DNA from 2 places in the Azospira restricta genome. Region 1 is predicted to be linked to the other one. Evidence: predicted binding sites of a transcription regulator. Region 1 holds the regulator's gene; the other holds the start of a gene.
What was found. Region 1 encodes FNR, which switches genes on or off when oxygen is low (the NO sensors DNR and NnrR bind a similar motif). Its sites were predicted from a motif close to TTGANCTAGNTCAA; they were not measured.
Positions count from the first base shown of each region.

Region 2: paaK (phenylacetate--CoA ligase PaaK) is a predicted target of FNR. The motif match lies at 2,284-2,297, and genes of this name have one in related genera.

Region 1 is NZ_CP064781.1:3,320,357-3,324,807, forward strand. It holds gene IWH25_RS15835 (sulfite exporter TauE/SafE family protein) at 1-304, opposite strand, end outside; gene hemN (oxygen-independent coproporphyrinogen III oxidase) at 390-1,784, opposite strand; gene fnr (fumarate/nitrate reduction transcriptional regulator Fnr) at 1,888-2,637, shown strand; gene IWH25_RS15850 (SirB2 family protein) at 2,666-3,061, opposite strand; gene IWH25_RS15855 (NnrS family protein) at 3,066-4,274, opposite strand; gene IWH25_RS15860 (hypothetical protein) at 4,271-4,451, opposite strand, start outside.
Region 2 is NZ_CP064781.1:1,675,680-1,680,130, forward strand. It holds gene IWH25_RS19040 (hypothetical protein) at 20-220, opposite strand; partial or broken gene IWH25_RS19300 (FRG domain-containing protein) at 410-802, opposite strand; gene paaK (phenylacetate--CoA ligase PaaK) at 901-2,208, opposite strand; gene secF (protein translocase subunit SecF) at 2,369-3,313, opposite strand; gene secD (protein translocase subunit SecD) at 3,326-4,451, opposite strand, start outside.

The sequences.
Region 1 (4,451 bases):
CCAGCGCGCGCGTGACGCCGATCAGGTAGAGGCCGAGCGCGATCAGCATCAGGCTGGCCGCAGCATGCAGCGCAAGGCGCACGGGCAGCTGGCCGGACAGCGCCAGCGCGCCGCCGACGGCGCCAACCAGCGCGCCGGCGAAGCCGTATGAGAGGATGCGGCCGAGGTTGTAGGCGAGGTGCAGCGACAGCCGCGACGGGCCACCCAGCGACAGCGCGCCGACGATGCCGCCGCACATGCCGACGCAGTGCGTGCCGCCGAGCAGGCCGACGAGGAACAGCGCGAGATAACCGGAATCGGGCATTAAGAGGAGCTGGGGACCAGGGGCTAGAGGCTAGCAATAAACCTGCGTATTTTACTCTAGCCCCTGGTCCCCAGCCCCCCGCCCCTCAAATGACTTTCGAATAGCGCGTGCGCTGCCGGTCGGCGCGCAGGTAACGGTCGAAGACCATCGAGATCGCGCGCACCAGCATGCGTCCCGGCGGCAGCACGGTGATCCACTTGTCGTCGATGTTGACCAGCCCGGCCGCCTGCATCTCCTTGAGGTCCTCGAGCTCCGCGGCGAAGTACTTGCGGAAGTCGATCAGGTGGGCGATCTCGATCGATTCGAGCGACAGCTCGAAGTGGCACATCAGCGCCTGGATGATCGCGCGACGGAGGATGTCGTCGGCCGACAGCTCGATGCCGCGATAGACGGGCAGGATACCGGCGTCGAGGCGGTCGTAGTACTCGTCGAGCGTCTTCACGTTCTGCTCGTAGGTCGGCCCGACCTTGCCGATCGCCGAGATGCCGAAGGCCAGCAGGTCGCAGTCGGCGTAGGTCGAGTAGCCCTGGAAGTTGCGGTGCAGCCGGCCCTGGCGCTGGGCGACGGCGAGCTCGTCCTCGGGCTTGGCGAAGTGGTCCATGCCGATGTAGACGTAGCCGGCCTCCGTCAGCTTGCGGATCGCCAGCGACAGGATCTGCATCTTGGTGTCGGGCGACGGCAGGTCGGCGTCGGCGATCCGGCGCTGCGGCTTGAACAGGCTCGGCAGGTGCGCGTAGTTGTAGATCGACAGGCGGTCGGGGTCCATCGCCAGCACGCGCTCGAGCGTACGGTTGAAGCCCATCACCGTCTGGAACGGCAGGCCGTAGATCAGGTCGATCGACACCGACTTGAAGCCGTTGCCGCGCGCGGCGCGGATCACGGTCTCGGTTTCCTCTTCGGTCTGGATGCGGTTGACCGCCTGCTGCACGCGCTCGTCGAAGTCCTGCACGCCGAGGCTCATGCGGTTGAAGCCGAGCTCGCCGAGGAGCTGCACGGTGGCGACGTCGACCTTGCGCGGGTCGACCTCGATCGAGTATTCGCCGCCGTCGAGCAGGTTGAAGTGCTTGCGGGTCGAGGCCATCAGCTGCCGCATCTCGTCGTGCGAGAGGAAGGTCGGCGTGCCGCCGCCCCAGTGCAGCTGGATGACGTCGTGCGTGCCGTCCAGGTACTGGCTCTGCAGGTCCAGCTCTTTCGCCAGGTATTTCAGGTACTTGGCCGAGCGCCCGTGATCCTTGGTGATGATCTTGTTGCAGGCGCAGTAGTAGCAGATGGTGTTGCAGAACGGGATATGGAAGTACAATGACAGCGGTCGGCTGATGCCGCCGATGTTGCGCTTTCCCAGCCAGAGCTTGTAGGCCTCCGCATCGAAGGCCTCGACGAAGCGGTCCGCGGTCGGGTACGACGTGTAGCGGGGACCGTTGATGTCGAAGCGGCGGAGAATCTGCGGGTCGAAGACGAGGTTGGGTGCGGCGAAGTTCATTGGTGTTGAGCGGTTGGTGTGCTACGGATTATCGTGTGCCCCGTAAACGCGCACGTTGACATGGATCAAAGGGGCTTTAGACCCCTCAAACGCCGGAGCGGAAATGCCTAACAGAAAGATCGCAACCCCGATTTCGCTGGTCGAAGTGAAGACGGCGTGCTCCAACTGTAACCTGCACGAACTCTGCCTGCCAATGGGGCTCTCCCACGACGAGGTGGAAAAGCTCGACGAACTCGTTTCCAACCGCCGCCGGCTGAAGCGCGGCGAGCACCTGTACCGCGCCGGCGAGCCGTTCGACTCGATCTTCGCGGTGCGCAGCGGCTTCTTCAAGACCGACGTGCTGCTCGAGGACGGCCGCGAACAGGTCACCGGCTTCCAGATGACCGGCGAGCTGCTCGGCCTCGACGGCATCAGCACCGAAATCCATTCCTGCAACGCGGTCGCGCTGGAAGACAGCGAAGTGTGCGCGATCCCGTTCTCGCACCTCGAAGGCCTGTCGCGCGAGATCCACACGCTGCAGCACCATTTCCACAAGGTGATGAGCCGCGAGATCGTCCGCGACCACGGCGTGATGATGCTGCTCGGCACGATGCGCGCCGAGGAACGGCTGGCCGCCTTCCTGCTCAACCTGTCGCAGCGCTTCACCGCGCGCGGCTACTCGCCGGCCGAGTTCTACCTGCGCATGACGCGCGAGGAGATCGGCAGCTACCTCGGCCTGAAGCTGGAGACCGTCAGCCGCGCCTTCTCCCGCTTCCAGGAGGAAGGCCTGATCGCCGTGCAGCAGAAGCACGTGCGCATCCTCAACATCCCCGGTCTCAAGCAGTTGATGAACCACCAGCAGGGCCGCGGCTGAACCGCCGACCACCCTGCCCCGCGCCGCCCTAGCCGGCGAGCAGCGCCAGCACGCCGCGCGGGTCGCGCGTCAGCGCCACCGACACGATGTAGGCGAAGGCCGCCAGCGCGGCGACGAACCAGGCTGCGCGCTGCGCCTTGGTACGCCCGCGCTTCAGCGCCATCATGCCGAAGCCGATGTAGGCGAGCAGGCCGATGACCTTGGCGGTCAGCCAGGACAACACGAACGGGTACTGCGCGCTGATTATCACCATCGCCAGCGCGCTGCCGAGCAGGATGGTGTCGATCACGTGCGGCAGCACCTTCGCCAGCCGCGTCTGCAGGAGCGGCGACGCGCGCAGCATGAGCAGGCCGCGCAGCAGGAAGCCGGTGCCGGAAAGCGCCACCGCGGTGACGTGGATGTGCTTGAGGATCAGATAGCTCATCGACCTAGCCTGCTCGCCCGTCGGGGCGGGGTTTGAGGAACATCGGCAGGTGCACGCGGCCCCACATGCCGAACACGCCCAGCCAGCCGAGCGCACTGAGCCAGACCGGATTGAAGGCGCCGAGTTCCGTCGCCCATTCGCCGCCGATGCGCAGCAGCGCCACCCCCTGGAACAGCCAGAACAGCCGCCAGGCCCAGACGTCCGACGAGATCAGCCGGCCGGAATGGCCGAGCGTCACCCGCGTCGCCATGCCGACCAGGATCGACGCGAAATAGCCGACGGTCAGCGCGTGCAGCGGCGCCCTACCGCCCCAGCCGCTGCCGGCGAACGCCGCCAGACTCTGCGCGGCGAAGAGCAGGAAGGCGACGCCGAGCCAGACGCCGGCCAAGTGGTGCATTGCCAGCAGGTGCGAGACGAAGGCCTTGCGCAGCTGCCAGCGCCACGACAGCCAGAGTGCGGTGGTGCCGCCGGCGAGGTCCGGCAGCCACAGCCAGGCGCGCAGCTCGCCGACCGCCAGTGCCGCGTGCAGCGCGCAGCAGCCGAGTACGATCCAGTACGGCGTGCGGCCGCGGTATTCGTCGTAGCCGCGGATGACGCTGCCGGAGAAGAACGGCAGCATGCGGTAGGTAACGGTGAAGAAGACCGGCACCAGGAACAGCCAGAGGCCGATCTCGATCGCCGCCGCGACCAGCGCCGGCTGCGTGAATGCGATGCCGGCAGCGAACAGCACGAGGCCGCCGCCGCCGCCGGCGAGCGCGGCCAGCACCACCCAGGCATGCGTCTTGTGCTCGCTGATCGAGCTGTGCACGCTGGCGAACAGCGCGCGCCAGCCGAGCCCCCAGCCGGCGGCGGCGACCAGCATGCCGAGCGGCAGCAGCGGCGCCGCGGCAAGGCCGGCGTAGAACAGCCCCCAGCCGGCGGCGAGGACGACGAAGGCCGGCACGTACTGCCGCTGCTCGAGCGGCCCCTGCGCCACCCACTTCGGCAGCGCCGTCATCAGGAAGCCGAAGATGAAGAAGGTGAACAGTCCGTACAGCATCAGCGCCGCGTGCAGCCAGGTCGCCGGCGCCGGCCACGGCAGCGGCGCGTAGAGGCCGGCGTAGCGGGCACCGAGGTCGCTCGCCCAGAAGGCCATGCCGAACAGCGCCTGCAGCCCGCCGGCGAAGAACATCACGCGGTGCGGCGCGGCGAAGAAGACGTGGCGCAGGTTCATGCCCGGCCTCCCGCGAGTTCCGCCAGCCGGCGGTCGACCAGCGCCGCATGGCGGCGGTAGACGCCGAGCGCGGCGAACAGGTTGGCGGCGAGCAGCGCCGCCGACAGCGCCAGCGCCAGCCCGGCCGGCCGCGCCAGCCACGCCGGCCAGAGCACGGCGGCGGCGAGCAGCGCGCAG
Region 2 (4,451 bases), 1.6 Mb from region 1:
GGTGGAATGATGGGTCGCGCTAGTATTTATCAATTTCCAACGTCTTGTTGCAATGCTGCCCGGCTCCATACAGATCGGGGAAGAGAGTAATGTGGTTGATGTTCATCTTGTTGAGTGTCCTTAGGCACTCACCACGCTCTTTTTCCGGGAAAACCAATTTTAATAGCACGCCTGATCTATCACCGGAAAAATGCTGTTGAATCCAGCCGTCGACGGTCATGCCTAGCGGCGCTCGGGTAAAAAGGCCGCTTTGGCTTACCAATCGCGCATTTTCATCTTGGTGCGGTCGGACTACTTCAAGTAGCGGAGGTCGTCCCTCGCCTTTATGCGCCTCTCGAAGCTCCTGATTCTTCTTAGTGCTGGGATTCAGGGCCCAGACCGCACGTTTTCCTGAAGTAGGCTTCTGAGGCTTCTCGAATGCAAAGTACAGCGCTACGAAAGGTGACTCAGTCCAATCCAAGAGAGGGGTAGCTAGCCCATGATGTTGCCCAAGAGCCCACCATTCGTTTTCGTCCTCAATGCGCGAAGGGTTGGCACCTCGACGGCCCCGCACGGCATATTTAAAGTTATGCAAATGAGATGTTGCAAGCCGCGGGCGGTGGGAGGGGGGTTTTGCTCGAAGGAGGCGATCTAGGCTTGACTCTAACCTCCATGCAGAGTCGCGCTGACCTCTCCACACGTAGTGAGCGTAGTCAAGCATCTCTTGGCGAACATAGTCATGGAAGTACTTCCATGACGAGAATTCCACCTCCCAGAGGCCATCACCTATATGTTGTTCTATCCAGCGTGGAGTTTTAGACATACGTATCCCGATTGCGAGTCAAAAATTATAGGGGCCAGACTCGGAATTTCGCACTACGCCGCCACCGGAGCACCAACTGCCGGACTTTTGAGTCGAGCCTAGACTGCCCGCTTGTCGATCACCCGCCGCGCCTTCCCCTCCGGCCGCGGCAGATGCCCCGGGTCGAGGATGCTGACGCGCGTGGTGACGCCGAGCCAGCCCTTGATCTCGTGCTGCAGGCCCTTCGCCGTTGCCTGCTTCATCTCGCCGCTGGCGTGCGCGAATTCCGGCTTCACCTCGACCAGCACCTCCATCTGGTCGAGCGGTCCCTCGCGGAAGACTTCGAGCAGGTAGTGGCCGGAGAGCTGCGGCTGCTTCAGGATCAGTTCCTCGATGTGGCCGGGGAAGAGGTTCACGCCGCGGATGATCAGCATGTCGTCGGAACGCGCGGCGACCTTGCTCATGCGGCGGAACGCGCGCGCCGTCGGCGGCAGCAGGCGGGCGAGGTCGCGCGTGCGGTAGCGGATCACCGGCAGCGCTTCCTTGGTCAGCGAGGTGAACACCAGCTCGCCGGCCTCGCCGTCGGGCAGCACCCGGCCACTTTCCGGGTCGATGATCTCGGGGTAGAAGTGGTCCTCCCAGATCACCGGGCCGTCCTTCGCTTCGATGCACTCGCAGGCGACGCCCGGGCCGACCACTTCCGAGAGGCCGTAGAGGTCCATCGCGTCGATGCCCAGGCGCGTCTGGATCTCGCTGCGCATGCCTTCGCCCCACGGTTCGGCGCCGAAGCAGCCGAGGCGCAGGCTGCACGCCGCCGGGTCGAGGCCCTGGCGGACGAATTCGTCGGCGACGTTGAGCGCATACGACGGGGTGGCGACGATCATCGTCGGCTTGAAGTCGCGGATCAGCTGCACCTGCTTCGCGGTCTGCCCGCCACCCATCGGGATCACCGTGCAGCCGAGGCGCTCGGCGCCGTAATGGACGCCGAAGCCGCCGGTAAAGAGGCCGTAGGCGTGGGCGATCTGCACGATGTCGTCGGGGCCGGCGCCGGCGGCCCGGAGGGAACGGGCCATGACGCCGGCCCACATGTCGAGGTCGTTCCTCGTGTAGCCGACGACCGTCTGCTTGCCGGTGGTGCCGCTGGAGGCGTGGATGCGCACGACCTCCTTCAGCGGCACCGCGAACATCCCGTAGGGGTAGTGGTCGCGCAGGTCCTGCTTGGTCGTGAACGGGAAGCGGGCGAGGTCGGCGAGCGTCTTCAGGTCGTCGGGATGCACGCCGGCGGCGTCGAACTTGGCGCGGTAGGCCGGGACCTTGGCGTAGGCGTGCGCCAGCGTCTGCTTCAGCCGCGCCGTCTGCAGCGCGACGATCTCGTCGCGGCTGGCGCGCTCGATGGGTTCAAGTGTCGTGTTCGGACCGGCCGTCATGCAGGGCTCCCGCAAATCCGGGCAAGACCTTGCCCGCGAAAGGGGTAATCCTAGCCGCTGGCGCCGGCGCGGTGTTTGAGGCGGATCAAGTCGCGAAAACGACGAAGGCGGGCAGTGGGAGCTGCCCGCCTTCGCGGCATGCCGGGAGTCGGGGGGCGGATCAGACCACCGCGCCGTCCTCGTTGGCGCCCTCGACCTGCTTCTTCGGCTTGACGAACTGCTCGCGCGAGACGCCCAGCCACATCACCAGCGGCGCCGCGACCAGCACCGACGAGTAGATGCCGAAGCAGATGCCGATGGTCAGCGCCAGCGCGAAGTAGTACAGCGTCTCGCCGCCGAAGATCAGCATCGACAGCACCATCATCTGCGTCGAGCCGTGCGTGATGATGGTGCGGCTGATCGTGCTGGTGATCGCGTGGTCGAGCACCTGCGGCGTGGACAGGCCGCGCACCTTCCTGAAGGTCTCGCGGACGCGGTCGAAGACGACCACCGATTCGTTCACCGAGTAGCCGAGCACGGCCAGTACCGCCGCCAGCACCGACAGCGAGAACTCCCACTGGAAGAAGGCGAAGAAGCCGAGGATGATGATCACGTCGTGCAGGTTGGCGATGATCGCCGATACCGAGAAGCGCCATTCGAAGCGGAAGGCGAGGTAGATCATGATGCCGACGATGACCAGCAGCAGCGCCAGCGCGCCGTTCTCGGCGAGCTCCTTGCCGACCTGCGGGCCGACGAACTCGACGCGCGACAGCGTCGCCCCCGGCGCGCCCTCGTTGAGCGCGGCCATCACCGCCTCGCCCATGCGCGCGGTGTTCTGCTCGGCCTTCAGCGGCAGCCGGATCAGCACGTCGCGCGAGGAGCCGAAGTTCTGCACCGCGAAGTCGCTGTGCCCGGCCTTGCCGAGCGCGCCGCGGATCTTGCCGAGGTCGGCCGCCTGCTGGTAGCTGACCTCGATCAGCGTGCCGCCGGTGAATTCGACCGACAGGTGCAGGCCGCGCGTGGCGAGGAAGAACACCGCCAGCAGGAAGGTGAGCAACGAAATGACGTTGAACACCAGCGCATGGCGCATGAAGGGGATGTCTTTACGGATGCGGAAGAATTCCATGGTGCGTTCCCCTTATTGGCCGGCAGCGGCGGCTGCGCTGTTGCCGGGTTTCCAGACCTGGCCGATGGCCAGCGAGGCGAGCTTCTTGCGGCGGCCGTAGATCAGGTTCACCAGCGCGCGCGAGACGACCACCGCCGAGAAGATCGAGGTCAGGATGCCGAGGCAGTGCACCACCGCGAAGCCGCGCACCGGGCCGGAGCCGAAGATCAGCAGCGCCAGGCCGGCGATCAGCGTCGTGATGTTCGAGTCGAGGATGGTGTCGAAGGCGCGCTCGTAGCCGGCGGCGATCGCCGCCTGCGGCGTCGCGCCGTTCCTCAGCTCCTCGCGGATGCGCTCGTTGATCAGCACGTTGGCGTCGATCGCCATGCCCAGCGTCAGCGCGATCGCGGCGATGCCGGGCAGCGTCAGCGTCGCCTGCAGCATCGACAGCAGCGCGACCAGGAAGAGCAGGTTGGCCGACAGCGCGACCACCGAGATGAAGCCGAACAGCATGTAGTAGGCGATCATGAAGGCGGCGATCGCGGCGAAGCCCCACAGCGTCGAATCGAAGCCCTTCTTGATGTTCTCGGCGCCGAGCGACGGACCGATCGTGCGTTCCTCGATGATCTCCATCGGTGCGGCGAGCGAACCCGCGCGCAGCAGCAGCGCGGTGTCGTTGGCCTCGACCGTGCTCATGCGGCCGGAGATCTGCACGCGGCCGCCGCCGATCTCGGTGCGGATCACCGGCGCGGTGATGACCTCGCCCTTGCCCTTCTCGATCAGCAGGATCGCCATCCGCTTGCCGACGCTCTCGCGCGTGATGTCCTTGAAGATGCGGGCGCCGGCGGAGTCGAGCGTCAGGTGCACGGCCGGCTCCTGCGTCTGGCTGTCGAAGCCGGGCTGGGCGTCGGTGAGGCGGTCGCCGGTCAGCACCACCTGCTTCTTGACCAGGAGCGGCGCGCCGCCGCGCTCGACGTAGAGCTCGGTGCCGAACGGCACCTGGCCGGCCTGCGCCGCTTCCAGCGCGCCCGGGGTGTCGTCGACCATGCGGATCTCGAGGGTGGCGGTGCGGCCGAGGATGTCCTTGGCCTTGGCCGTGTCCTGCACGCCGGGCAGCTGCACGACGATGCGGTCGGCGCCCTGCTGCTGGATCACCGGC